One region of the Sphingomonas sp. LH128 genome, then DNA from elsewhere that is predicted to be linked to it. Evidence: predicted binding sites of a transcription regulator. Region 1 holds the regulator's gene; the other holds the start of a gene.
What was found. The regulator LexA, encoded in region 1, represses DNA repair genes until DNA is damaged. The targets are predictions, from matches to a motif close to GTTCCNCNCTTGTTCT.

Region 1 (14,735 bases):
TACGCACGCCCGTCGTCGCGCCGGAGGACTACAAGGCGATGGCCCTGCGCGCGAAGGACTACATCGAAGCGGGCGACATCTTCCAGGTCGTGCTGGCCCAGCGCTTCACTTGCGAGTTCCCGCTCCCGCCGCTGGCGCTCTACCGCAGCCTGCGGCGCGTGAACCCCTCGCCGTTCCTCTATTTCCTCGACCTGCCCGGCTTCGCGCTGGTCGGCTCCAGCCCGGAAATCCTGGTGCGCGTGCGTGACGGCGAAGTCACCATCCGCCCGATCGCGGGCACCCGTCCGCGCGGCGCCAGCCCGGCCGAGGACAAGGCCAACGAAGCCGGCCTCCTCGCCGATCCCAAGGAGCGCGCCGAGCACCTGATGCTGCTCGACCTCGGCCGTAACGACGTAGGGCGCGTCGCCGCTGCAGGCACCGTCGAGGTCACCGACAGCTACACCATCGAGCGCTACAGCCACGTCATGCACATCGTCTCGAACGTTGTCGGCCGGCTCGACACCGCGAAGCACGATGCCATCGACGCGGTCTTCGCGGGCTTCCCGGCAGGCACCGTCTCGGGCGCGCCCAAGGTCCGTGCCTGCGAGGTCATCGCCGAACTGGAGCCCGAGACGCGCGGCCCTTACGCGGGCGGCGTCGGCTACTTCGCGCCGGACGGCTCGGTGGACAGCTGCATCGTACTGCGCACCGGGCTCCTCAAGGACGGCGTCCTGCACGTGCAGGCGGGTGCGGGCATCGTGGCGGACAGCGACCCGGCCTACGAACAGCGCGAATGCGAAGCCAAGAGCGGCGCCCTCTTCGCCGCCGCGCGCGAAGCGATCCGCGTGGCCGGGGAACCCGGGTTCGGGCAGTGAGCGCCTTCACGACTGAATACCGCTATCCCGACTATCTGCACGCCAACCGGCTATATCTGCTCCGACAGTGGCTGACATTGCGGTCGGCCCTGTTCTTGCTGGCGCTGTTTGTGACCGTCGCCGCGCTGAACGTCGGCGCTTATGCCGGGTCCCTTCTTTCAAGGATCGGCGCATCGGCATTGCATTCACTGGCCTATTTCGTTGGAGCCGGAGTGCTGCTCGCGATCGGCTTCTTCTATTCGTTGCCCCGCACGGCCCGTACCCATTGGCAGAAAAACGATCTTGCCGGAAATGCCGCCAGCTATCGGATGCAAGGCGACGGCTTCACCGTGGCCAGCCCCTCGGTCGACCTGAGCCTTAACTGGAAGGACTTCCGCTGGTGGACCGAAGACGCACGACTTCTTCTCGCCAAGCCTGAAGCTGGTTGTACCATGATATGGTTGCCCAAGGATCAGGTCGCTAACGACATTCTCGACAGCTTTCGCGAAGGCTTCGGGCGGTGTCAGGTCAAGCGTATCTGATCGCATGCGAACGCCACTAGCCCTCGCAGCTTGCGCGATCCTCGCCGCCTGCTCCTCCGAAGAACCCGCCGCCAAGCCGTCCGCCCCGCCGCCTCCGCCATGCCAGGGCGCGAGCTTCGAGGGCGCCAGCTTCACGCACTGTACCGCCGTGCCGGGTCGTCACACCATTCACACCGTCCTCGGCCCCAAGGGCGGCGCGCCGTATCGCAGCCTCTCGCAACTCGCGGTGGACCGCCCGGCGCGCAGCCACGAAGTTGCCTTCGCGATGAACGGCGGCATGTTCGACGCCGATGGCAAGCCGATCGGCTACTACGTCGAGAACGGCGAGAAGCAGCATGCCCTCAATACCAACGAAGGCTGGGGCAACTTCCACCTCAGCCCCAACGGCGTCTTCTACGGCGACGCGGCAGGCAACTGGCATGTCCGCGCCAGCGACGACTTCGCAAAGTCCGTCACCGACCGTCCCGATTTCGGCACACAGTCCGGCCCGATGCTGGTCATCTCCGGCAAGCTGCATCCCAAGATCGACGAGGACGGCAAATCGCTGAAACTGCGCAACGGCGTCGGCATCGATGACAAGGGCCGCGCCCACTTCGTCATTTCCGACGAGCCGGTATCCTTCGGCAAGCTCGCGCGCTATTTCCGCGACGCGCTGAAATGCGACAATGCGCTGTTCCTTGACGGCAGCGTATCCTCGCTCTGGGACCCCGAACATGGCCGCGTCGACGGCGGCCCTCCGCTCGGCCCCTTGATCGTCGTCGAGAAAAGCGCAAAGGCGAAGTCATGATCCTCGTCATCGACAATTACGACAGCTTCACCTGGAACCTGGTCCATTACGTGATGGAACTGGGCGCCGAAGTGGAAGTCGTGCGCAACGACGCGCTCAGCGCAGGTCAGGCCATTTCCAGCGGTGCGAAGGGCTTCCTGATCTCGCCCGGCCCCTGCACCCCCAACGAGGCGGGCATCAGCCTCGACCTCGTCGGCGCGGCAGCGGACGCGGGGATGCCGCTCCTCGGCGTGTGCCTCGGCCATCAGTCGATCGGCCAGTATTTCGGCGGCAAGGTCGTGCGCGGCGGGCTGATGCACGGCAAGACCTCTCCTGTCACGCATGACGGCACCGGAGTCTTCGCCGGGCTGCCCTCGCCCTTCACCGCGACGCGCTATCACTCGCTGATCGTCGAGGATATCCCTGAGACGCTGGTGGTGAACGCCCGCTCGGACGACGGCCATGTCATGGGCTTCCGCCATGCGAGCCTGCCGATCCACGGCGTCCAGTTCCACCCGGAAAGCATCGCCACCCAGCACGGCCATGCCATGCTCGCGAACTTCCTGCGTACTTGCGGTATCGAGGCCAAACTGCCGGAACGTCTGAGCGCATGACCCTTCCCGACCCCCTCCACCCGATCGCCGAGGACGAGGCGCAGGCCGCCTTCGCCGCAATCCTCGACGGCGAAATGCCCGAATCCGAAATCGCCGAGTTCCTCGTCGCCTTGTCGGATCGCGGCGAGACCGCCAGCGAAATCGCGGGCGCGGCCCGCGCCATGCGTGAGCGGATGATCCCGGTGAAGGCGCCCGCAGGCGCCATCGACGTCTGCGGCACCGGCGGCGACGGCTTCCACACCCTCAACGTCTCGACCGCCGTTTCTCTGGTGGTCGCGGCTGCGGGCGTCCCCGTCGCCAAGCATGGTAACCGCGCTGCCAGTTCCAAAGCGGGCGCCGCCGATACCCTCGAAGCGATGGGGCTGAACCTCGACCGCGCCGTCGAGACTGCGGAATCCACGCTCGCCGAAATCGGCATCGGCTTCCTGTTCGCCGCGCGCCACCACCCGACGATGGGTCGGCTCATGCCGCTGCGCAAGTCGCTAGGCCGCCGCACGATCTTCAACCTGATGGGGCCGCTGGCGAACCCGGCGCAAGTCTCGCGCCAGCTCGTCGGCATCGCGCGCCCGGCTTATGTGCCGATCTACGCCGATGCCCTGCTGCGGCTTGGCACCGAGCACTCGATGGTCATTTCCGGTGACGAGGGCCTCGACGAGTTGAGCCTCGCAGGCGGCAACGAAGTCGCGGACATTCGCGGCCGGGAACTGTCGATGCGCCGCGTCGCTCCGCAGGATGCCGGTTTGCCGACGGCCGCAGTCGATGCCATTCGCGGCGGCGACCCCGCCTACAACGCCCGTGCCCTCAACGACCTGCTGATGGGCGCTCCCGGGGCCTATCGCGACGCCGTCCTGTTCAATGCCGCAGGCGCGCTGCTGGTGGCGGGTGAAGTGGACAGCTGGGCCGAGGGCGTCGAAGAAGCGGCAGAAACGATCGACAAGGGCCTCGCCAAGGCTTTGCTCGACTGCTGGATCGCGGCAACCCGCGCCTGACGAGGATTCCATGTCCGATAAACTTACCGAAATCTGCGATACCAAGCGCGAGGAAGTCGCCGCCCGCAAGCCGCTGGCCACGATCGCCGATCTCGATGCCCGCGCTACCATGCAGACGCCCCCTCGCGGCTTCGAGGCGGCACTGCGCGCCAAAGCCGCGACCGGCTACGCCTTGATTGCAGAAATCAAGAAAGCATCGCCTTCCAAAGGATTGATCAGAAGCGACTTCCAGCCATCACAGCACGCGGTCGCCTATGAGCGGGGCGGCGCCGCGTGCCTGTCCGTGCTCACTGATGCTCCCTACTTCCAGGGCCACGAGGATTTCCTCATCCAGGCCCGCGCCGCCTGCAGCCTTCCGGTGATCCGCAAGGATTTCATAGTCGATCCCTGGCAGGTCGCCGAAGCGCGCGCGATCGGTGCCGATGCCATCCTCATCATCGTCGCCGCACTGGACGACGTACTGATGGCGGAAATCGAAGCCGCTGCGATCGAGCGTGGCCTCGACTGCCTCGTCGAAGTTCACAACGAATCTGAAATGGAGCGTGCAAGTCGTTTGAAATCGCGCCTTATTGGCGTGAACAACCGTGACCTGCGACGTTTCGCCACCGATATCGGCACGACTGAGCGCCTCGCCCCGCTGGCGCCGGAAGGCACGCTGCTGGTGAGCGAAAGCGGCATCAACATCCATGCCGATCTGGTACGCCTGTCCTCGTGCGGCGCCCGGACATTCCTCGTCGGCGAAAGCCTCATGCGCCAGAACGACATCGAGGCAGCCACGCGCGCGCTACTAACCGGAGCCTGAACGCCATGGGTTCGCGATGAGCAAGTCCCTCACCCACATCGACCCGGACGGCAACGCGCGCATGGTCGACGTTGGCGCTAAGGCGGAGACGCAGCGCATCGCCGTGGCGTCCGGACGCATTTCCATGAGCGCGGATGCCCTTGCCGCGATCCGCGCCGGGAATGCTCCGAAGGGTGACGTGCTTGGAACCGCGCGCATTGCTGGCATCATGGCGGCCAAGCGGACGGCCGATCTCATCCCCATGTGCCACCCGCTGCCGCTCGATGCCGTAAACCTCGACTTCGCTTTCGAGGATAATGCTATCCGCGTCATCGCGAAGGCTTCGCTGACCGGTCGCACCGGGGTAGAAATGGAAGCGATAACAGCAGCTTCTATCGCACTTGTCACAATTTACGACATGGCCAAAGCGCTCGACAAGGGCATGGTGATCGGAGACATCCGCCTGGTCGAGAAAATCGGCGGTAAATCAGGTCATTGGAAGATGGACGGATGGGCCGAATAAACGGCTCCGCGCCGCTCTCTCTGGAGGAGGCACAAGCTCGCCTCCTCGCGCTCGTCACCCCGCTGTCGATAGAGCGTGTCGATATCGAAGGCGCGCTCGGCCGTTACCTGGCTGAACCGCTGCACGCCAGACGCACGCAGCCCTCCGCAAATCTGTCAGCCATGGACGGCTACGCCGTCACGGCAGGCGATCTGCGCGGCCCCTGGAGGATCGTCGGTGAAAGTGCCGCCGGGCATCCTTATGCCGGCCCGCTCTCGCAAGGAGAGGCAGTCCGAATTTCGACGGGCGCGATGCTGCCGCCCGACGCGGCGGCCGTCATAATTCAGGAAGACCTGACACGCGAGGGCGCGAACCTGATACTTTCGGGCGAGCCGCCCGCACCGGCGCACAAGCACATCCGCCATTGCGGGATGGATTTTGCCCAGGGCGCGGAAGTCCTGCCCGCTGGTCTGCACATCGCGCCCGCGCAGATGGCGCTGGCGATCGCGGCCGGCCATACGCATCTTCCCGTGCATCGCACACCGCGCCTGACCGTGATCGACAGCGGCGACGAACTCGCCTCCGATCCGGAGCGCTGTGCACCGCACCAGGTTCCCGCCAGCAACGGCGCGATGCTGACGGCCATGGCGCGTTCGCTGGGCGTGGATGCGCGGCGGATCGGCCCGGTGCCCGATACGATCAAGGCAATAACCTCCGCTTTCGAAGCATCCGCCGATGCCGACCTCATCGTAACGAGCGGCGGCGCTTCGGTCGGCGATCACGACCTCATTCGTCCGGCACTCGAAAGCTGGGGCGCGGGCATCGATTTCTGGCGTGTCGCGATCAAGCCCGGCAAACCAATCCTAGTCGCCACCCGCGACGTGGCAGGACGCCGTCAGATCGTGCTGGGCCTGCCGGGCAATCCGGTCTCCAGCTACGTCACCGCTTACCATTTCCTGCTCCCCGTCCTGCGCGCGATGCAGGGGGCTGCGCGCCCCTTGCCCATGCGGCTGACAGCCCGGCTGGCCATGCCGCTGCACCCAAGCGGCCGTCGCCGGGAATTCCTGCGCGGTTGGTGGGACGGAGAAAATGTGACGGTAAGCCCACTGCAGGACAGCGGCGCCCTGTCGTCCCTGGCGGCAAGCAACGTACTGGTCGATCGGCCGGCGCTGGCCGGTCCGGCACAGGCTGGCGAAGAAGTCCGGATATACTTGCTCCAGAACGGCGGTATTGCCTGAAGTATCGGCAATTGGTTGCTTGATTGTTCCCTCAATGTTCACTACCAGAACAAACGCGATCAGGGTTTGCCTGGTTCGGAGGTCACGAGAAGGCAGCGACATGTTGACGCGCAAGCAGCACGAATTGCTCCGGTTCATCCAGGTCCGGCTTGAGGAGACAGGCATCTCCCCCAGCTTCGAGGAGATGAAGGAGGCGCTCGACCTCAAGTCCAAGTCCGGTGTTCACAGGCTGATTTCCGCACTGGAAGAACGCGGCTTCATCCGCCGCCTTCCCAACCGTGCACGTGCGCTCGAAGTCTTGCGCCAGGCCGATGACACGGGAAGCAAGGCCCTGCGTCCTTCTGCAGCGAACAGCAATGATGGAATGGCGCGTCCGCAGACGCCGCGTCGTTCCGTCGAAGCCGCCAACGACGTTATCGAGATCCCGCTGCACGGGCGTATTGCCGCAGGTGTGCCGATCGAGGCTCTCGAAGGACAGTCCATGTTGCCTGTCCCTGCCGCCCTGCTTGGCTCCGGCGAGCATTACGCGCTCGAGGTCTCCGGCGACTCGATGATCGAAGCGGGCATTCTGGATGGTGATTTCGCCCTCGTGAAGCGCACGAATGCCGCTCGCGACGGCGAGATCGTCGTTGCCCTGATCCGCGGGGAAGAGGCGACCCTCAAGTACCTTCGGCGCGAGGCGGGAATGGTGCGGTTGGATCCCGCAAATGCCGCTTACGAACCGCAGATTTACGGTGCGGACGAAGTGGAAGTGCAAGGCAAGCTCGCCGGCCTGCTTCGACGGTACAACTGACACGGCCACGCTGCGCCATGAAGGCCTTGGCGCAGCAGCAACCGGTAATTACTGCGATTTGCGCGGCGCAGGAGCATTCCTGTAACGGTGAACAGGCCGGGGACGCCACCAGCCGTGTTCACCTTGGGTCTGGGCTACCGTATCGATACGGGCCTTGCCCAGATATACCGCCAGCCCGCCGGTCTGCCCAAGCGATCCTCGATCGGCCTTGAACCAGCGCGGCTTGCAACTGCGCGGCAGCCAGCGATCCGATATGACGATGTCGCTGCGTTCGCATGCAGCGGCGAGCGACCGTTCCGCAACGGCATCGCGGCCCCGCGAAACCAGCACATGCCATGTGGTGCCGGAGCGTCTGACCGGCAAGGCGCAGAAATCACGGTTGCAGCGAGCACCCGGGAACTTGTCGAACGTGACCGGATCGGCCTCGATCCCGGCGAATTCCATGAGATTGTCCCGGGCGTAGCCGCTTTCGCTGTTTCGAAGCAGGTAAAGCCGTTTCCCGCCATCTTCGACCAGCCCGACATGACGACCATCTCCGGACACCAGAATGTCCGCCGCCGGTGCGGTCGCCAGCAAGAACACACCGACCGAGGCGATCGGTAGCCCGGCCCAGCGAATGCGGCCGCTCCAAAGGCCCATCCACAGACCTCCCGCGACGAAAAGCAGGAATGCCCAGGTGTCTGTACCGGGAAGCAGGTTCACAGCGCCCGGTCTCGACGCGAACCAGCGGGCCAGGCCGACCAGCAGGTCTATCGAGATTCCGGCGAGCCACCAGACCGGCCCGCCCAGCCCGGCGATATCGAGGACCAATGCACAAGCCAGCAAAGGCATCACGACAAAGGTAGACAGCGGAATTGCCGCCACGTTGGCCAGCGCTCCATACACTCCGGCGCGGTGGAAATGATACAGGCCGATCGGCATGAGCGCGAGGTCGATGACCACGCCCGTCAGCAGCAGGAGGGCAAGATGGCGAAGCCCGGTCATGGCAAGCCCTTCGTCGCGCGGTCCAAGGAAGTGCCGCACGGGCTTGGCCGTACTGACGGCGATCAGCGCCAGGACCGCGCCGAAGCTCAGTTGGAAGCTCGGCCCGATCACCGCCTCCGGCCAGAGCAACAGGACGCAGAACGCCGCCACCGCAAGCATGCGCAGGGACAAGGGCTCCCGCCCCAAAGCCAGTGCGATCAGGACCAGGAGGGAGCCGATGCAGGACCGAACGGTCGGAACTTCCGACCCGGAAAGCAAAGTGTAAGCGACGCCTGCAGCGGCCCCCGCACCGGCCGCGACGACCGGCAGCCTCACCCTCAGGGCCACCCACGGGAACAGCGCCAGCAACCGGATGACCAGTAGATAGACCGCCCCGACCATCGCGCTGACATGCAGGCCGCTGATCGAGAGCAGATGCGCCAACCCCGAGTCGCGCATGGCCTGGTCGTCAGCCTCCGTAATGCCGCCGCGATCGCCGGTGACGAATGCAGCGGCGATGCCCGCTCGTTCGTCCCCGATGCGGGCGCGAATATGGTTCGTCAAAGATTGTCGGATATCCAGCAATCCCCACTCGCTTCGCTTGCCTTTCCGGACGACCTTCACCTCACCTGTGACCGAACCGCTCGCGGCGATGCCTGTGAACCAGGACGTGCGCGCAAAGTTGTAGGCGCCGGGCAGCATGGGCGGCGCCGGCGGCATCAACCGTGCCCGGAAAGCCACCAGATCGCCGACCGCGATCCCGGTCGTCGATCCCTTGCCGGGAACGTTGAGCCGGACCTTGATCGCGTTGCCGGGCGAAGCGTCATGGCCGAAGCCGCTCAGGGGGTCACGCATGGCCAGCAGCAACCTGTCGCGTCCCAGGGCCGGCTGCGATTCGATCGCCAGAACCTGCGCGCTGAAATTGCCCGATAGTGGGCGCTCGATGGCGGGTTGCCCCACCAGTTCGGAACGCGCCCAGACGACGAGGCAACCGGCAACCACCACCAGCGGCAACAGCGACAACGCCCGACCGAGATGCGGGTAAACGACGCGCAAGGGAAAGGATGCATAACAAATTGCACAAATTGCAACAAGAGCGCCGCAAAGGCCTGCCCAGGCAGGTGCCGAAGGCAGCCAAAACCACGCAATTATGCCGGTTGCGAAGGCCACCGTCACCCATGGTGCGCGTTCGAATTCCGCCCCGGAAAGAAATCGCTCGACGACTGCCAAAACCCTCGACAAGAGGCCCTTGGCGGTCCATGGCCCATGCTGCAATGCAGCGGTTCCGGGGCTTTCCGGAGGCGGAATTTCACAAGTTGCGGCGTGGGTCCCCATTGCCGCCAATAGGACAGGAAGGTCGGGTAGATGGCAAGCGGTAGTGCATCGGGCGAAGCGACTGGCAAAAAGGCCGTCGTAACGCGCTTTGCTCCTTCGCCGACCGGTTACCTTCATATCGGTGGCGCTCGTACGGCACTGTTCAACTGGCTTTTCGCGCGCCGTCATGGCGGCAAGTATCTGCTGCGTATCGAGGATACCGATCGCGCCCGTTCGACCGAACCCGCGATCGACGCGATCTTCGACGGCTTGTCCTGGCTGGGCCTCGACGGTGACGAGGCGCCGGTGTTCCAGTTCGCCCGCTCGGACCGTCATGCCGAAGTCGCCGCGCAGCTGATGGAAAACGGCCACGCCTATCGCTGCTACCTGACCCAGGAAGAACTCGCCGAGCGCCGCCAGAAGGCGCAGGAAGAACGCCGCCCGTTCCGCATCGACAGCGAATGGCGCGATGCCGATCCCGCGACCTGGCCGGCCGACCGTTCCTGGGTGGTGCGCGTCAAGGCCCCGCGCGAGGGTTCGACGACGATCGAGGATCTCGTGCAGGGCACGGTCACCGTGCAGAACGAGGAAATCGACGACTTCGTCATCCTGCGCGGCGACGGCACCCCTACTTACATGCTGGCCGTGGTGGTGGACGACAACGACATGGGCGTAACGCACGTCCTGCGCGGCGACGATCACCTGAACAACGCCTTCCGTCAGCTCGTCGTCATCAACGGCATGGGCTGGGACGTGCCGGTCTACGGCCACGTGCCGCTGATCCACGGCTCGGACGGCGCCAAGCTGTCCAAGCGCCACGGCGCGCTGGGTGTCGATGCCTATCGCGACGAAATGGGCCTGCTGCCCGAAGCCGTGTTCAACTACCTGCTGCGCCTCGGCTGGGGCCACGGCGATGAGGAAATCATCAGCCGCGAGCAGGCGATCGAATGGTTCGACATGGTCGATGTGGGCAAGAGCCCCTCGCGCTTCGACCTTGCCAAGCTTCAGAATCTCAACGGGCATTATCTGCGCGAGGCCGACGACGTGCGGCTTGCGGGCCTCGTCGAAGCGCGCCTCGATGGCGTCGACGGCGATGAGCCTGCCGACCTGCTGGTCCGCGCGATGCCCGTGCTCAAGGTCCGTGCCAAGGACCTCAACGAACTTGCAGAAGGCTCTGCCTTCCTCTTCGCCCAGCGTCCGCTCGCCATGAGCGAGAAGGCGCTGGCGCTCCTGACCGATGAGGGGCGCGAGCGCCTCGCCGCGATCCATGAGCGCCTGTCCGGCCAGGCCGACTGGACTCTCGAGGCATTGGAAGCCAACCTGAAGGCAATGGCCGAAGACCTGGGACTGGGTCTCGGCAAGCTCGCGCAACCCTTGCGGGCAGCCCTGACGGGTCAGACGACCTCGCCGGGGATATTCGACGTACTGGTATTGCTCGGACGGGAAGAGAGCCTCGCGCGCATCGGCGAGCAGGCTCAGGTTCCCGCCGGGTCGCAGTCATAAGGAGATAATTGGTGGGTGATCAGGCTAAACTGAGCGTCGGCGGCGCGGAACATGACTATCCCGTTCTCAAGGGAAGCGTGGGTCCGGACGTCATCGACATCCGCAAGCTCTACGGCCAGACGGGCGCGTTCACGTTCGATCCGGGCTTTACCTCGACCGCGAGCTGCGAGTCGGCGCTGACCTACATCGACGGCGACGAAGGCGTTCTGCTGCACCGTGGCTATCCGATCGGCCAGCTGGCCGAGAACTCCTCGTTCATGGAAACGAGCTACCTGCTGCTGAATGGTGAACTGCCGAGCAAGGACGAGCTTGCCACGTTCGAGAACACCATCACGCGCCACACCATGCTGCATGAACAGCTGGCGACGTTCTATCGCGGTTTCCGCCGCGACGCGCACCCGATGGCGATCATGTGCGGCGTAGTCGGCGCGCTTTCGGCATTCTACCACGACTCGACCGACATCGCCGATCCCGAGCATCGCAAGATCAGCTCGCATCGCCTGATCGCCAAGATGCCAACGATCGCGGCGATGGCCTACAAGTACTCGGTCGGCCAGCCGTTCCTCTACCCGGACAACAAGCTGAGCTACACCGGCAACTTCCTGCGCATGACCTTCGGCGTGCCCGCGGAAGAGTACGAGGTGGTTCCGGCGGTCGAAAAGGCGATGGACCGCATCTTCATCCTCCACGCCGATCACGAGCAGAACGCCTCGACCTCGACCGTGCGTCTTGCCGGTTCGTCGGGCGCGAACCCCTTCGCATGCATCGCAGCGGGCATCGCCTGCCTGTGGGGTCCTGCGCATGGCGGCGCGAACGAAGCCGCGCTCAATATGCTCAAGGAGATCGGCACCCCCGATCGCATCCAGCACTACATCGACCGCGCCAAGGACAAGAGCGATCCGTTCCGCCTGATGGGCTTCGGTCACCGCGTCTACAAGAACTACGACCCGCGCGCGACGGTCATGCAGTCGACCCTGCGCGAAGTGTTCGAGGCCCTCAACGTCACCGATCCGCTGTTCGAGACCGCGCTGCGCCTCGAAGAGATCGCGCTCAGCGACCCCTACTTCGCGGAGAAGAAGCTGTTCCCGAACGTGGACTTCTACTCGGGCATCATCCTTTCGGCGATCGGCTTCCCGACCACCATGTTCACCGTGCTGTTCGCCCTTGCTCGCACCGTGGGCTGGGTCGCGCAGTGGAACGAAATGATCTCCGATCCCGGCCAGAAGATCGGTCGCCCGCGCCAGCTCTACACCGGCCCGACTCAGCGCGACTACGTGCCGCTCGACAAGCGCTAAGGTTCATTCCGCGCGCAGTCGTGGATATCCGAAGCAAAGGCCCTCGCGAAAGCGGGGGCCTTTTTGTTTGCCGTCATCGTCAAAACCGATCCATTTGAGCATTCACGCCACAATCCGGCCGCATCCGGCGTGCAGCCTCTCCTCGAAAGGGGCGCACAATCATGATGTTTGTTAGAATTCTGGCGACGACCCTTGGCCTGCTGATGATGGCGGCAGGGATTTTCGTGGTCTTGCAGGGCACCGGCGTGCTCAGGTGGCCGGCCGACAGCGTGATGGTTGCGGACCGGGCATGGGCCGTGCGCGGGGCAGTCTTCGCGATGGTGGGCGGCATTGTCGTTTGGCTCGCCCGCAGATGCTAAAACCAGTCAGGCGTCGGGATCGACCGGCACTGCGAGGATGAACCGGGCACCCTGCCCCGGCGAGCTTTCGATGGAAAGCTCGCCGCCCATCGCGCGGGCTAGTCGCCGGGAAATATAGAGACCAAGTCCTGAGCCGCCGTCACCACTGCGGCCCAGACGCTCGAACTTCTCGAATACCCGGAGCTGATCTTCATCGCTGAGGCCAGGCCCCTGATCCGCGACGACGACGATGGCGCGTCCTCCCTCGACCGAAACCCGCACATCGATGCGCGACCCTTCCGGCGAGTAGCGAATGGCATTGCCGATGAGGTTCAGCAGAACCTGCAGGACACGGCGGAATTCCGCCAGAGCCGGGGCATGGTCATCGAGCGGCGGCGCCACGATCGAGATGTCTTTCTCCCGCGCCCGGACGCCCAGGATACCGGCGGCCTGCCGCGAGACATCGGCGAGATCGATGTAATCTGGCGTCGTCGAGAAACCGTCCTCCTCTACGACTTCCAGATCGGCCATGTCCTCCAGCAGACCAAGCAGCAGCTTGCCCGCGCCGGCGATCTCTCCGGCATATTCGGCATAGGCATCGGGAAGCGGTCCGGCGAGGCGCGTGCGGATGGTCTCGGCGTTGGCGACGATCCGCGCGATCGGCTGCTTGAGCACCGGCGCCAGATCCTGCCCCACCAGTCCGCGGCGCTGCAGCGGCGCTTCAGGCTCCGCTACCGGCACCCAGTCCGACGGTGCCTCGTCGGAAAGCAGCAGCAGTTCGAAGCCCGACGGCTCGAAGCCGGGCCGGATATGCGGCACCAGCGAGACGCGCCAGGATCGCGGCGAGCCCGCGACGACCACCGGCGCGCCGTCGAGCAGTCGCCAGTGAAGCGGCTGCTGGTGCGTCACGTTCTCCGGCGGCAGGAAGTCGGTCCAGCAGCGCCCCGCGCCTTGCTCCATCGCGGCGGACACTTGCGCCAGTTCGGGAGAATCGCACGTCACCGCGACCAGACGCTGCCCCGCGTCGAGCCATGCACACAGTTCCGCGACATGGCGATCGGTCACCGCGCGGCGATGTTCGCCCGGACTGCCTTCTTCGGAATCCAGAGCGGCCGTCTGCCAGCTGCGCACATGGATCGAGCATCCCTCGCCCTCCGGCTCGACTTCGATCCACGAAGAAATCGCATCGTTGCCATCCTGCGCCCTGATCGCCTGAGCCAGGCGGCGGCGCGCCTGTCGGGCACGGCGCACCAGTTCGAGCAATTCCGGCACCGCGATCGTACCGGGCATTTCGCCACCACAGCGCAACTGCAGTCCGGCGAGAGGCTCGTCGGCGCTGATCAGACGATCGTGCGCATCGCACGTCGCATGGGCCAGAATGGCGCCTTCGCCCGGGCTCATCGCGAAGTCGCACCGTTCGAGAGGATCGACGCAGCGCGCCATGCATCGATGCCGGATAGCCCGTTCGGAAGGTTCGCCCCCGCGTGAATCGCCAACACCTGCTCCTCGGCAAGACCGGAGGGCAGTTGCGCGGCGAGCAGGCTCAGCGCCAATCGCGCCTGCTGGCCCGGCTGCGTCGCCGTGGCGGCCACGTCGCGTGGTTCTCCCGAACGCAAGGACAGAGCCGTCAGGAACAACGCGACCCCGGCATGAGATATCGACAAGGCCGTCTCGGTGTCCAGATCGGCGACCAAGCGTTCCGCCCACTGCAGCCGATTGGCGCGGGCCGCGTGATGACGTCGGGCCTCCGCTTCGACCGCAGACGCGCGTTCGGATAGAGCAGGTTCGGCACCGACAAGCGCACGCAGGATCGCAAGCACCGCTTCCAGCACGGCGTCAGGCAGTTCCGCCAAGGGCAGAGCCATCCGCCGTTGCCCCTGGCTCCAGTTCGCCTGAGCCGCAAGGAAGCCGCGTGCCAGGGCATCGCCGTAGCCTGCACGTTCGCGTATGAGCGGCGAGGCGACCGGGTCTAGACCGATCCGCTCCTGCAATCGTTCGGTCAGTTGCCATTCCAGCGCGGCGGCGTGGATATGCGCCAGCAACACCGGCTCATCGAGGAAAGCCCGCGTCAGCACCGCGATTTCCTCGGGAGCATGCGCACGCCGGTCGGCACTTCCGATCAGGGCATCGAGCAATTGCCCGGCGATGTCGGCGAGAATGCCCTTTACGCGCGCGAGAATCTCTTCGCTCAGAGCCGCGTTCTGTTCGGCGGCGACGAGATAGCGCAGCACCGGAAGTGCAGACGCCGCCGCAGCGTCACCGCG
Region 2 (14,735 bases), on a different contig from region 1:
CGAAACTGCGCGTGAGCACCGTGCGGTTGTGGGTATAGCTGGCGCCGACCAGCCACCCGAAGCCATGCGTCTCGGGCTGCCAGATCCGCGTCTCGTGCGCGATCATGCGCGTGCGGTTCCCTTGCGAGAACAGGCGCGGCGCGTCCGGATCGACCGTGGCGTCGTAGCGCTCTTCCAGATGCTGGCGCACCGCCCCGGTGGTCGAGCGCACGCGCACCTCGCCGATGCGGCCGGAGATCACCAGCTGGCCCATCAGGTAGTCGGCGTCCGAACCCTCGCGCACTTGCGCACCACTGGTCAGCGGCGGGCGGGCATTGCGTCCCGCATACTGGCTGTCGCGCGCATCCGTGGACTGGCCGAGGCCGATCAGATCGACCGTCCAGTCTGGCGCGACCTCCGCGCGAAGCCCGGCGCGGCCGCCGAGGATGCGCGTACGGTTGACGTCCTTGCGGCCGAGCAGCGGCTTGTCGATATAGCCGCCCAGCGTCGCCGCGTCGAAGTTGGCGCGCAGGGCCACCGAGTTGCCGAGCGGCAGGTTGACCATCGCCGCGGCATCGCCGCCAGGCGCGCCGCTCTGGGTCAGCGATCCGCCGACCGAAATCGCGCCTTCGGTCTCGCCGACAACCGGGGAATTGGGCACGAGGCGGATGATGCCGCCCAGAGATCCGGCACCGTAGAGCGTGCCCTGCGGCCCCTCCAGCACTTCCACCCGCGCCATGTCGGAGAGGCGCAAGTCCGGGTCCGGCGCATTGTAGCTGAGCCTGAGGTCGCCAAGGTACTGCCCCACCGTCGCCTGCGTCGGCCCGGTGAAACTGGAATCGGCGATGCCCCGGATGAACAGCTTGTTGCGCCCGCTGCCAAGGTGCGTGGATGTGACGGTGGCGACGCGCTGGGTGATCTTCTCGGTGCCGCCGATACCCCCTGCCTCCAGCGATTCCCCGTCGAGGATGGTCACCTGTCCGGGCAGTTGTCCGAGGGTGAGGTCGCGCTTGGAGGCCACCACCACGATAGGATCGGCCGCTTCGGTCTCGACAGCAACCGGCGCTGCTGCGGGGGGAGGGGAAGAACCCCGGACGGTTGTTCTTGCCGCGGCGCTTGCCTCGATGCGCCAGGCGCCGGGCGCGACGGCGATGGCCCGGCCGCCCGCCTTGCGCGCGAGCAGGCGCACCGCCTCGGCCGCACCCATCCGTCCGCGCATCGCGGGGACCATGCGGGATGCCACTGAGGGATCGGACACGACGATGCTGGAGCGGGTCTGGCGGGCCAGATCGATCGCGACCTGTCCTGCCGATCCGGCGCGCGTATCGACCGCCATCTCCTGCGCGAAGGCGGTAGCGGGCATGGCCATTGCGGCCGCCACGATACAGATGGCGCCGCGCATCGCCTCAGTGCGAGCCGATCACCCAGCGTCCGTTTTCGGACCGTACCGACAGTCCCAGCAGCGGCCCTATGGAGCCCGGATCCTTGCGCAGCGGCGCCACCAGGATCGAGCCGGAAACCGCGCCCGACCCGCCGGATGCCGCGACATACTCGATGCCGGTGGCTCGCTTGAGCTGCGCGGCGACGTCATCCAGCGTGGCACCTTCGAAGGTCAACCGACCCTCGCGCCATTCGCCGACTTGCTCGACGGGAAGGCGGGCAAGTGTGTATTCACTCGTCCCAGCCGGGCGGCGCAGGACTTCGCCGGGCGATACGCGCACGTCGGCGCCATCCGGATCGAACTGCACGGCGCCTTCGGAGACCGCGACACTCAGCCCCTGTGCATCGCGGCGCACGTCGAAGACGGTGCCGATATCGACCAGCCGTTCTTCGCCCACGGCGACCTCGAAGGGGTGCGCGGCATCGTGGCGCACGGTGAACAGCGCCTGCCCGTGTTCGAGCCGGGCATAACGCTTGTCCTTGCGGTCGAACTGGACGGCGGTGCCGCCCGCGAGTTCGATGCGGGTATCGGCGTCGAGCGTGACCCGGCGGGTCTCGCCCAGTGTCGTCTCGACGGTGTAGAGATCGCGCTGCTGGCCCTGGAAGGCCCAGAACCCGGCCACGACGGCGAGGCTCGCGGCGATCGCGCTTGCCAGCCAGGGACGGCGGCGGCGCGGCGGTTCGGCGGACGAGGCGTCGTCGTTGGCCGGAGCGGAGGCGGCGACGAGTTCGGCTGCATCGGCCACCGAGGCCGCGATGTCGTCATAGGCGCGCGCGTGCGCCGGATCGGCCTCCAGCCAGAGGGTGAACGTTTCCCAGTCGGTGAACGCGGGGTCACCGGCTCGCACAGCCCAGCCGAGCGCTTCGTCCCGGATCACATCTTTATTCGCCATGTCGTTCGCCATCGGGCGCTCCTTCACCGGCGATGACGGAGCCGATCGGCTGCAGCCTCATCGCAGGCTTCATTTCGAGCGTTCCTTCCATTCCGCGAGCGCCCGGTAGGCGACGCGCAGGTCGCTTTCGACGGTGCTGAGGCTCAGGCCCATTTCGCTCGCCACGACTTTCTGCGGCGTGCCTTCTATGCGGTGGCGGCGGAAGATCGTCGCCACCCGCGCGCCCAGGCCGTCAAGCAGGGCAAGAACGCTGGCGGCTTCCTGCGCGGCGGCGAGGCGGCGTTCGGCGGAAGGCTCGGCGGAAACGCCCGGCGGATCGCCCGCATTCACCTCGGTCCAGTCGCGAGCGCGCGCGTCCGCCTGCCGGGTCGAACGGAAACGGTCGATCATCAGCAGGTCGGCGGTGCGGAACAGATAGGACAGCGGTGATGCAACCGGACCGGGACGGCTGGCGCCGATCTTGAGCCAGACCTCCTGAACGAGGTCCTCAGCCGCATCCCCCGCGCCGCGCGCGCGCATAAAACGCAGCAGCTTCTCCCGATGTTCGAGAAAAGCCGCTTCAAGGCCGGCTGTGGGGGAAGTTTCTGCGGTCACGAAGAAGGGGCGCGAAGTCTGGGGCTACTCTTGGTCGGGCAGCCTGATAGACGTTCGCACGCCTTCGGGGAAGTACCGTCGTCCCGACATCGACCGCGGTGCCGGGACGAGGAAAGATCAGGTCGAGAGAATTTCAGTTCACTGCGCGAATATGATGCCCCGGCTCGATCGCTGCCGGGGGAGCTGCTTCCAGCATGTGGTCATGTTCGGCGAAGATCCGTTCGATTTCGCTGCGCTTGTCGAAGATCATGCGGGCCACACCCGAAGTCATCCCGCCTTCGTCCCCGACCCGGCCCAATACGCCGGCAAGGTCTTCGAGCGTCGCGCGCTCAGGGCTGCTGTGGAGTCCGCCCTTGGTATCGCGGTAGGCAGTGCATTCGCTGGCCATGACCATTCCCCTTCAATGTTTGCCGTCCTGTTGAACGCGCGGAGGCCTTCGGAGTTGCACTCAGCCGACTCCACTCGCCGCAAGCAACTGCGCGAGACCGGCAAGATCTTCAGCGAAGCGCCCCTGTTCGCGCTCCCGGCTCTCACCGTCGAGACGAAGCAGGTAACTGGGGTGCGCGGTGAGCCAGACACGTGTGCCGTCGGGCAGGTAAAGTGCCCGGCCACGTTCGCGTCCGATCGCCGGGGTGCGCCCCAGCAAGCCGCGCGCGCTGCTCGCGCCAAGGGCCAGCACGACTTTCGGCTTTACCAGCGCGCGTTCGTTGTCGAGCCACCAGCGGCACATATCTATCTCGCCCGCCGTAGGGGCCTGGTGCAATCGCCGCTTGCCGCGCGGGGCGAACTTGAAGTGCTTGACCGCGTTGGTGACGTAAGCCGCCGTCCGGTCCACGCCTGCCTCGCCGAGCGCGCGGTCGAGCAATTGCCCGGCTGGCCCGATGAAGGGGCGATTTTCGCGCTCCTCGGTATCGCCGGGCTGTTCGCCGACGATCATGAGGTCGGCGGTCTGCGGCCCTTCGCCCATGACGGCGCGCGTGCCGTTGCACCCGATCGGACAGCGGCGGCATTGTACGATACCTTCGGCGATGGCCTGCAGGCTGAAGGGCGCGGCTTCCTGCTCGAAAAGATCGGCACCGCTGGCGATCATCGCAGCCTCGCGCTTGTGCGCCCCCGCGATGAGATCGGGAATCTGGCGAGCTTCGGGCAGGTTCTTCCAGTACCGGCGCGGCATCTCCTTGAGCATCATGCCGACCTTGAGCCGCGCCGGATTGAAGATCGAGCGATAGTAGCCGAGCCACAGGTCCTCGGTCGCGTCTTCAGCCGGCGCGTCCGCACGCGATGCGGGCGGGCCTTCCAGCAATACTTCCCCGTCCCAGTGCAGGGAAAGGCGGGGCGTCAGGATCGACCAGCGCTGGCTGGCGAAGCGGTTGACGAAGAAGTCGGCGTTGGCGCGCTCGATCCGGTGTTCGGGCTCGAACCAGGCGACGAAGCGTTCGATCCCGTCTTCGTCGGCCACGCTGCGGAAACGGACGAAAGCGCGCATCTTGTGAATGTCCCGCCGGACCTGCTTCGCCATGCGCTCCAGCGCTGCGACGTCGCGATCGGCGGCATCCTCGAGCAGGCGAGGCCGGTCCTGCAGCCGCCAGAGCACGCGATAGAGCAGCCCCAGCCGCGCGGCGTCGCAGTGCAGGACGACGCTTCCGGCAAGGTCGAGAAAAGCCCGGCTCGCCCGCACCTGACGCAAGGGTTCCGTAGACTGGGGCGACGACGGTGCGGCGAAAAGATCCGCCGAACCGTCCGCATCGCCCCAGGCCGTCGCCTCGGGCGCTATGCCGCGCGCGACCAGCCGCCGGGCCTCGTCGCGCCAGGCCTCGAAGTCGTCGGGCTGCCCGATGGCCGCGGCGATCATGCGAACAATTCCATCTGCTGCGCCGGTGGAGCAAGGCGCGCTCGCAGGTCCGCGCGGTCGAGGAGCAGGGTGGGGCGCCAGTCGTCGGTGACGATGAAAGGCCGCAGCTTCTTCACCGAGATGCTGAGCCGCGCGAGATCCTCCAGCCGGATCGATCGATGCCGCCGCGCGGCGAGGATCGCATCGACCGCCTTCACGCCAAGCCCCGGCACCCGCAACATCGCTTCACGCGGGGCGCGGTTCAGATCGACCGGGAACCGGTCCCGGAACTTGAGCGCCCAGGCGAGCTTGGGGTCGATGTCGAGCGGCAGCATGCCGTCATCCTCGGTCGCCTGTTGCACGTCCTGCGGCGCGAAACCGTAAAAGCGCATCAACCAGTCGGACTGATAGAGCCGATGCTCCCGCATCAGCGGCGGGCGCCTCAGAGGCAATACGGCGCTGGCCTCGGGGATCGGACTGAAGGCGGAATAGTACACGCGCTTGAGGGCAAAGCGGTCGTAGAGCGTACTGGCCTTTCCCACGATCTGGGCATCGCTGGCGCCGTCCGCGCCGACGATCATCTGGGTCGATTGCCCGGCGGGGGCAAATATGGGCGCTTTGCGAAAACGCTTTCGAGCATCATGCGCCTCGGTTATCGCGCCCGAAAGCCTGCCCATGGCACCTTCTATGGTGGCCGCGTTCTTGTCCGGCGCAAGGCGAGACAATCCCGCATCGGTAGGCAGTTCGACGTTGATCGAGACCCGGTCCGCCCACAGTCCCGCCTGCGCCACCAGTTCGGGGTCCGCCTCCGGAATTGTCTTTAAATGGATGTATCCACGAAAATCGTGCTCTTCCCGCAGGATACGTGCGACCTCTATCAATTGTTCCATCGTATGGCTGGAAGACTTCACGATCCCGGAGGAGAGAAACAGCCCCTCGATATAGTTGCGGCGATAAAACGAAAGCGTGAGATCTACCACTTCCTGCGGCGTGAAACGCGCGCGGCGCACGTTCGAGCTCTTGCGGTTGATGCAGTAATGGCAATCGAAGATGCAGTGGTTCGTCAGCAGCAACTTCAGCAGCGAAATGCACCGCCCGTCCGGGGCATAGGCATGGCAAATGCCCATGCCCTCCGTCGAGCCCAGCCCGCGTCCGTCACGACTGTTTCTTTTCGCGGTACCGGACGACGCGCAGGAGGCATCATACTTGGCGGCATCGGCAAGAATTTCGAGACGGTCCATGATGGAGGAACGAGACATATGTTCCTTATATGTTCCAATCAAATCCTTTGCAAGTCGGCCGATGGTGAGTCGTCATATCCGTTTAATCCGGATTGGTACGATCGCGTCGGCGACCCAGATTGGGGGTGCTGCCGACGGGTCAGCAATGCTAACCCCCTGTCAAACGGCAGCGGTCGCGGCGATCGGTGTCCCGGTCGTCGCGACCTTTTGATCTGCGTGGGCAGCTTCTATTTTCCGGATGCATTTGCCGCCGAGCTGGCAGGTCGGTCACCATGGAGCCAGCCGTGTCCGTCCGGAGCTCGGTTCAGCCGCCGAAGTACAGGTTATCGAGGCTGTCGTCCGCGGCGATCTGCGCCGATGCTCCCGCCGCTGCGACATGGCCGCCGCGCAGCACATAGGCGCGGCTGGACAGGTTGAGCGCCAGATCGGCCATCTGATCGACGATCATTATCGCCATGCCTTCGTCGCGAAGCTGCCGAAGCTGTTCGAACAAGTCCGACGTCATCTGCGGCGACAGCCCCAGCGAAGGTTCGTCGAGCAGGAGCAGGCGCGGCTGGGCCATCAGGGCGCGGCCGATGGCCAGCATTTGCTGTTCTCCGCCCGACAGCAGCCCGGCCTGCCGGTCCAGCATGGTGGCAAGAGGGGGAAAGCGCTCCAGTATCGCCGACATGCGTGCCGCCGCATTCTCACGGCGGGTATAGCCGCCGAGCCGCAGGTTGTCGTGGACCGACAGTTCGGGGAAAACCTGCCGTCCTTCCGGAACCAGTACCAGCCCCTGGCGTACGCGGGCGCGGCTGTCCTGCGCACCGATCTGCGTGCCTTCGAGCCGGAGATGGCCCGAACGCGGCGCCATCAGTCCGGAAAGGATGCGCATCAGCGTGGATTTGCCCGCGCCGTTCGCGCCCAGCAGGGCGACGGCTTCGCCGGGGCGGACTTCGATGTCGATGCCGTGCAGCACATCGACTGCGCCATAACCCGCGTGGATCGCGTAGGCGCCAAGGCAGGGCTCTCCGCCTTTGGGAACGGCCGGGGCCTGTCCGCCGATCCGTCTTTCGCCCAGATAGGCTTCGCGCACGAGAGGGTCGGCCTGGATCTCGGCCGGTGTGCCTTGTGCGATCAATGCGCCGGTGCGCAGCACGGCAACCTGATCCGACACGCTCATCACCAGCGCCATGTCGTGCTCGACCAGCCCGACGCCGATCCCGGCTGCGGCGATCTGGCGCAGTAGGTCGCCCAGCACGCGTTTTTCCGCTTGCGAGAGTCCGGCGGCGGGTTCGTCGAGCAACAGGGTGTCGGGATCGGTCGCCAGCGCGCGGGCGATCTCGACAAGTCGCCGGTCGACATGCGCCAGCACACCCGCGATCGTCGATGGTGCGCCCTCGAAGCCGCAGGCCAGCAGCAGGGCGCGCGCATGCCGCACATCCGTGCCGGTCCGGTCGAGCGCCTTGCCGTGCAGCGCGCCAAGGCGGCCCTTGCGCATGGCGAGCAGGACGTTGTCTTCCACGCTCATGCTGTCGAACAGGGCCGAGGTCTGGTAAGTGCGGGCCACGCCCGCCCTTGCGGACAGCCAGGGTCTGCCGGGCGCGAGCAAAGTGTCTGCAATCCTGCGTTCGCCGGTGTCCGAGCGGTAAAATCCGCTCAGGATGTTGATGACGGTCGATTTTCCGGCGCCGTTGGGGCCTATCAGCGCCGTCACGGTCGCTGCAGGGATGGCGATATCGAGGTCGGTGATCGCCCGCACGCCGCCGAAACTGATCCCCAGCCCCTGTGCCGAAAGGGCGGCGCGCGGGCGAGCAGGCAGCAGAGCGGCGATGGTGGCGGCCTCGTCGGCGCGGTCGCCGGTCGGGGTCGCTGGCAGGCGCAGCATCCCGGCGATGCCGCCGGGGGCCAGCCATAGCACGATCAGCACCAGCGCGGCGTAGGCAAGGACGCGGTACGCTTCGAAGGAAGAGAGCAGTTCGGGCAGCAGGCCTATGACGATCGCGCCCAGCACCGGTCCGGGGCGCGATCCGGTGCCCCCGATCACCACCGTCAGCACCAGCAGGATCGAGAAGTTGAGGCCGAAGGACTGCGGCGTCACGAAACTGTTGAGCGGTGCGGAAAGGCCGCCCGCCAGCGCGCAGCACCCGGCGGATACCATGAAGGCGACGATGCGCGTGCGCGTGGGGGATATGCCAATGGACGCAGCGGCATTCTCCGAATCCCGCACGGCGCGCATGGCCTGTCCCCAGCCGTTGGCGGACAGCACATGATAGGCCGTCATCACCAGCGCTGCGACGATGATCGCCGCGATCGCCATCGCCCGGTCGCCCAGCACGATCCCCGCCAGCGAGAGGGGCGGTATCTGCAGGATGCCGCTCTGGCCGCCGGTCAGGCCTTCGGCTTCAACCAACGTCTGTTCGACCACCAGACCGAAGGCGATGGTCACCATGGCCAGATACGGGCCTTTGACGCGCAGTGCAGGCAGAGCCAGCAGGCCGCCCACGCCGATCGCGACCACGACGCCGAGCGGCCAGGCCAGCCAGAACGGCAACCAGCCGTGCGACGTGCAGATCGCCACGGCATAAGCGCTGATCGCGTAGAAAGCGGCGTGGCCGAAACTGAACTGGCCGCTCAGGCCGATCAGCACGTTCAGCCCGATACCGGCAATGGCCAGGAGCGCGATCTGGCCGATGACGAAAGCATAATAGCCATTGAGCAGCAATGCCCCGGCCACGCCGCCCAGCAGGCATAGGCCCCAGAGCGAGAGCGCCGCTTTCCGATGGAGGGCGGGATTAACGGAGAGAGCGGTCATACCTTGCGCACCTTTGCTCGGCCAAGCAGCCCGTCGGGGCGCACGGCAAGGACGATGATGACCAGCATGAAGGTCACGATCTGGGTATAGCCCGAGCCGACCCCGAGCGTGACGAGCGCCTCCACCAGCCCGAATAGCAGGGCGGCGGCAACGATGCCCCAGGCGCTGCCGAGCCCGCCCAGAATGGCGACGGCGAAAGCCTTGAGGCCCAGCACCACGCCCATGCCGCTTTCGACATGGGTGAGCGGCGCCACCAGCATGCCGGCGATGCCCGCAAGGGCAGAGGAAAGCGCAAAGGCGGCGGCGATCACCCGGCCTACGGGAATGCCCATTATCGCGGCGGCATCGCGGTTCTGGGCCACGGCCAGCATGGCGGTGCCGTGCAGGGTGCGGCGGCGGAACAGGTCTATGCCCGCCGCCAGCGCCAGCATCACCACCGGGATCAGCAGATGCAACGGATAGATGCCGAGATCCATGCCGCCAACCCGCAACGAAGTCTGCGCCAGCGGCGAGACGAGCGATCGCGGCTCCGCGCCGAACACCAGCATCATCCCGTTGTCGCAGACGAGGCCGAGCGCCACCGTCGCCATCAACCAGGCGTCGGACTTGCGGCCCAGGAACGGACGGATCGCCGCGCGCTCCACGACCAGGCCGTAGATGCCGCAGGCAAGGATCGTCACGCCTACCGCGATGGGCACCGGCCATCCGGCCTCAGTCATCATCCAGAGCAGCACCGCGCCCAGCATCGCGCTGGAGCCTTGCGCGAAATTGACGGCACCGCAGACCGACGCGGTGATGTGGAAGCCCAAGGCGATCAGTCCGTAGATCGAACCGAGCGCAAGGCCGGTGAGGAGGGCGGGCAGGATGTCCATGTCCTCAGGCAGCCTTCGACGGCAGCGGCACGATGCGGCCCTGATCGAATTCGGCCCAGACGTAATCGCGCTCGTCCAGGGCGTCCTGACCATGTGCGAACGGTGCGTCATAGGTCTTGATCAAGCCCTCATAGCGCCCAATCCGGGTGAAGCCGCGCCGCACCGCTTCGCCGTCCAGCGATCCTGCGGTGCGGATGGCCAGAGCGGCCAGATGCATGGCATCATAGGCATTGGCGACACCGACGGCGGGGGTCACGTCCTGCGGCCCCCTGATGTCCGGGTACTTCGCCTCGAGCGCGGCAAGAACGCGGGTCTTCACCGGGGTGTCCGCGCCGAAAAAGCTGTATGTCTGCACGAATTTCACCCTGTTCGCGTGAGGGCCTGCCAGCTCGGAAAAGCGCCCCCCTGCAGGTCCCCAGTGAGAGACGATCGGCACGTCCCAGCCCATCTGGTCCAGCGACTTCACGACCTGCGCCGACGGACCGACCGTCGCCACCATCAGCAGGCAATCCGCTCCGGCAGCGCGCAACCGGCCCAGTTGCGGCGTGACATCGACGTCCGAGTGCTCGAACTTCTCCGAGCCCGCCAAAGGCAGCGCAGCGGCGGCGAGGGCGGCTTTCAAGCCTTTTTCGTTGGACTGTCCCCATGGATTGTTCAGCAGGATCAGGCCCGGCTTGCGCATGCCGTAATTGCGCTGTGCGAAAGCGACCATCGCCTTGTCGACCAGTTCGTCCACGGCCGAGACGCGGAACACGTAATTGGGATCGGTGCCGTTATGCGTGATCACCGTTCCTGCCGCCCAAGGCACTACGAAGGGCACGCGCGCGGCGGTGGCGATCGGCACGATCGCGCGGGCCACTGGCGTATCCAGCCCACCGAACAGAACCGCCACGCCTTCCTTGTACAGCAATTCGCGCGCGGCGATCACGCCCTTGCCGGGATTGCTCTCGTCGTCGCGGCGGATGAGTTCGAGCTTGCGGCCAAGCAAGCCGCCGCCTGCATTGATCTCGTCGATGGCAATGCTCAGCCCTCGCGAGATCGCTTCGCCGGACTTGGCCGACTGGGCGGTGAGGGCGGTGATCAGGCCGACACCGATCCGGTCGCTGCTACGCGCGCATCCGGAGAGAGCCGTCGCCGCGCCGCCAATCATGCCGGCGAGGATGGTACGCCTGGGAACGAGAATCGCCATGGTCCGCCTTCATTGAGGTTCGCAATCTGGCTATCATTCTTGCGCAACAATTCAACACAAAAATCGTCAACGATTTATATATCAAATCGTCCATGATTGTACTTGCCATAATCGTTGATTCTGGTGCAAAGCGAATCCGGCGCATCCATCGTGTGTTTTGAGAGTGGAGTGTCGGTGAGGGGTGGGGCGTTGTCGCGGTGTTGCGGCTGCGTGGTGAAAGGCGGTTTTGGATCATGAAGCAGAGTGTCGACATGTCGGACGAAGGTGCCAGTGCCGTTTCTCCCAAGGCTGCAGCCGGCCGCCGTGCGCGCAAGGCAGAGGCTGCGCCTGATCTGGTCGCGCCGGCAGTGAGCCATGGCGGGGATGTGGAGCAGCATATCTACCAGACCGTGTTCGACAGCGTGCTCAACCAGCGGCTGACGCCCGGGACCAAACTGCCGGAGCCGGCGCTCTGTGAGTTGTTCGGGGTTTCGCGGGCGGTTATTCGCAAGGTTTTACAAAGGCTTGAGCATGAGCGTATCGTTGAGCTAAGGCCCAACAAGGGCGCCGTCATCGCCGCGCCTACACCTGAGGAGACGCGGCAGATCTTCGAAGCGCGGCGCGCACTGGAAGTCTCCATCGTCGAGATCGCGGCGCGGCGGCATACGGCGAAGGATCTTGCCGACTTGCGCAAACTGCTGGCGCATGAGCACGAGGTTACGCACAATCCCTATCAGCCCGCCTGGGCGGCGTGTGCGCGCGAGTTCCACTTGCGCATCGCGGCGGTGGCGGGGAACCCGATCCTGACCGCCTACCTGACCGAGTTGATGACGCGGTGCTCGCTGATCGTCGCGCTGTACCAGCCGACCGGGAATGCCGCCTGCGAGCACGCCGAGCATGGGCGCATCGTCGACTACATGGAGAAGGGCGACGTCGCCTCGGCCCGGGCAGAGATGGGTCGCCATTTGCGCGCGCTGGAGGACAATATCAGCCTCGATCGCGGGTCTTCGACGCAGAGCCTTGCCCAGATGTTGAACCTGGGATGAGTACGCCCCCGCCCGCCACGCACGTCGATTTCGATGCGATCGGCGCCTATCAGCGCTACAAGCTGATGGCGAGCCTGATCGTGCCGCGGCCGATCGCGCTGGTCACCACCGTCAATCCGGGCGGCGTGGTCAATGCCGCGCCCTTCAGCATGTTCGCGATGCTGGGCGAAGACCCGCCGTTGGTGATGATATCGATCAACCGGCTGCAGGACGGCGCGCTCAAGGATACCGCTGCCAACATTCTGGAATCGCAGGAATTCGTCGTCCACATGGCGGACGAGGAGATTGCCGCGCAGATGCACGATTGCGGCACTTCGCTGCCGCCCGAGCAGAGCGAGCTGGACCTTGTCGGCTTCCATTCGGTGCCGTCCACCGGCGTCCTGCCGCCGCGTATCGTCGAGGCGCCGATCGCCTTCGAATGCCGGCTGTGGGAGACGATCGAGACTGAGAGCCGGTATATCTTCCTAGGGAAAATCCTGCACCTGCATGCGCGTGAGGGACTGGTCGATACCGAACTCTGGCGGGTGAACCTGAAGGACTATTTCCCGGTCGGCCGCTTCGGCGCCAGCTTCTACACCCGCACGCGGGACCGCTTTGCCTTGCAGGGCGAGGCGCGGGAAACCGCCATCGATCGGATCTGATCGGGCGTTCGGGCGGTTCGAAGCAAACAGGAAGATCGGGCACGCAGAGACGCGGAGGCCCCGCTTTCAATTTCACGGTGCGTTTTCCTCGACGCTGAAATGAGGAAAGAGCCTGCGGCGCCAATCGGCACCTCTGCGCCTCTGCGTGAACCATTCTCTTCACGGCGCCTCGATGGGCACTCAAGCGGCACCCAGGCGGCACTCAATGGCACCTAGCGGGGGTCTAGCGGGGGTCTAGCGGGGGTTCTGGCGGCACCCGGAAGTGCGCAAGCGCGCTCCGGAAGGGCGGCCTGATGGTGGCAGATAGACCCTAAGCCAGCCGCTTGATCGTGAACGATTCGATTCCACGGAACCCAAAAATCGCCTTGTGATTTCGGCACCGGCGGCTTTGCCGTTGCTGCATCGCAACAGAAACTCGCAGAAAATCAACGTTCGCGAAAAATTGTTAGATCGTTGACGATTTAATCTTGGATCATCGACGAAAATCGCCTTATGACATGAGTCGCAACGAGCGATCGGGTCGCCGGGTGCGGCAAGGGCAAGAGCCCGCCGCACCGCATTCCGGTCGTGATCTCGACACAGCCATGGGGGTGACGATCATGCGTAACGCGAAGCTGACTGCCAGATTTTCTCTCGGTCTTTCTCTGGGTGCGATGGGGATCGCGCTTGCGGTGCCGACCGCGATCCACGCGCAGATCATTACAGGCGCGATCAACGGCCGCCTGACCGATCCCGACGGCAATCCCGTCGGCGGCGTGCCGGTCACCGTGGTCCACGTTCCCTCGGGCACGACGACCACCGCCACCACCAGCGCCGACGGCGTCTATGCCGTGCGCAACCTGCGCCCCGGCGGGCCGTACCACGTCACCGCGACGTCGCCGGAGCTGGGCACCAAGTCGTTGGACGTACCCGCGATCAACACCGGCGACGCCTTCCAGCTCAACTTCGCGCTGGGCGAAGTCACCGAGATCGTCGTCAGCGGCAAATCGTTCGAGGGCGGGGACCTGAAGACCGGACCCAGCTCCAACTTCTCCGCGCAGAAGATCGAGGCCGCGCCGTCGATCAGCCGCGATCTCAAGGATCTGGCGCGGATGAACCCCTTCGTGGCGGTCGATCCCAGCAACAGCGATGCGCTGGTTTGCGGCGGCGCCAACAACCGCACCAATTCGCTGACCATCGACGGGGTGCGCCAGAACGACGATTTCGGGTTGCAGGCCAACGGCTATCCCACGCAGCGCTCGCCGATCTCGATCGACGTGGTCGAGACGCTGGGCGTGGAACTGGCGCCTTATGACGTGAACTACGGCGCGTTCGGCGGTTGCACCCTGAATGCCACCACCAAGTCGGGCGGCAACAGCTTCCACGGTCAGGTCTTCTACGAATATACCGGCGATGCGCTGCAGGGCGGCCGCTTCGGCTACACCGATTTCCAGGACGGATCGAAGCAGGACCGCCGCCTGACCGGTAAGTTCTCCGAAAAGACCTTCGGCGCGACGCTGACTGGCCCGATCATCAAGGACACGCTGTTCTTCACGCTGAACTACGAGAAGTTCGAGCGTTCGGAGCCGTCGCTGGTCGGCCCTTCGGGTTCGGACTTCGCCAATCAGGTGCCCGGCGTCAGCGTGGCACAGGCCAACGAAGTGCGCCAGATCCTGAAGGACCGCTACGGCTACGACCCGCTCGGCTACGAGGCGACCAAGCTGCCTTCGCGCGACGAGAAGTTCTTCGGCAAGCTGGACTGGAACATCGCGCCGGGCCACCGCGCCACGGTTTCGTACCAGCGCACGCGCGGCTCCTCGATCTCGGCCAACGGCAACACGCTGACCGGGTCGAGCACGTCGCTGGGGCTGCTGTCGCAGTGGGTGGAGCGGCAGAACAACCTCGACGTCTACAAGGCGCAGGTGTTCTCCGACTGGACCGACAATTTCAGCACCGAAATCAGCGCGTCCTACAAGAAGATGGACAACCCGGGCTTCCCGCTGGCGGGCAACGATTTCGCGCAGTTCCGCGTATACCTGAACGGGACGACGACCGGCCCGAGCGTCTATGCGGGCACCAATGCCTCGTATCAGGCGAATGAGCTGACGACCTATCTGCAGCAGTACCGCGCCAAGGCGACCTATACCGCCGGATCGCACCGCATCACCGCCGGGTACGAGCGCGAGGCGCTGAAGATCTGGGATCTGTTCGTGCAGAACGCCAACGGCTCCTACGTGTTTAACTCGCTGGACGATCT

Region 2: a site for LexA is predicted at 5,999-6,014, ahead of LH128_RS14920 (putative DNA modification/repair radical SAM protein). Genes of this name have one in related genera too.

The regions. Positions count from the first base shown of each region.
Region 1 is NZ_ALVC01000449.1:9,841-24,575, forward strand. It holds gene LH128_RS27760 (anthranilate synthase component I) at 1-854, shown strand, start outside; gene LH128_RS27765 (YcxB family protein) at 851-1,375, shown strand; gene LH128_RS27770 (phosphodiester glycosidase family protein) at 1,380-2,162, shown strand; gene LH128_RS27775 (anthranilate synthase component II) at 2,159-2,755, shown strand; gene trpD (anthranilate phosphoribosyltransferase) at 2,752-3,744, shown strand; gene trpC (indole-3-glycerol phosphate synthase TrpC) at 3,755-4,546, shown strand; gene moaC (cyclic pyranopterin monophosphate synthase MoaC) at 4,563-5,048, shown strand; gene LH128_RS27795 (molybdopterin molybdotransferase MoeA) at 5,036-6,265, shown strand; gene lexA (transcriptional repressor LexA) at 6,366-7,058, shown strand; gene LH128_RS27805 (ComEC/Rec2 family competence protein) at 7,107-9,251, opposite strand; gene gltX (glutamate--tRNA ligase) at 9,387-10,838, shown strand; gene LH128_RS27815 (citrate synthase) at 10,850-12,133, shown strand; gene LH128_RS27820 (hypothetical protein) at 12,295-12,492, shown strand; gene LH128_RS27825 (sensor histidine kinase) at 12,499-13,914, opposite strand; gene LH128_RS27830 (hypothetical protein) at 13,869-14,735, opposite strand, start outside.
Region 2 is NZ_ALVC01000176.1:2,297-17,031, reverse strand. It holds gene LH128_RS14945 (TonB-dependent receptor) at 1-1,381, opposite strand, end outside; gene LH128_RS14940 (FecR family protein) at 1,386-2,312, opposite strand; gene LH128_RS14935 (RNA polymerase sigma factor) at 2,382-2,906, opposite strand; gene LH128_RS14930 (hypothetical protein) at 3,040-3,294, opposite strand; gene LH128_RS14925 (UdgX family uracil-DNA binding protein) at 3,355-4,758, opposite strand; gene LH128_RS14920 (putative DNA modification/repair radical SAM protein) at 4,755-5,996, opposite strand; gene LH128_RS14915 (ATP-binding cassette domain-containing protein) at 6,283-8,772, opposite strand; gene LH128_RS14910 (branched-chain amino acid ABC transporter permease) at 8,769-9,644, opposite strand; gene LH128_RS14905 (ABC transporter substrate-binding protein) at 9,649-10,833, opposite strand; gene LH128_RS14900 (GntR family transcriptional regulator) at 11,067-11,858, shown strand; gene LH128_RS14895 (flavin reductase family protein) at 11,855-12,499, shown strand; gene LH128_RS14890 (TonB-dependent receptor) at 12,997-14,735, shown strand, end outside.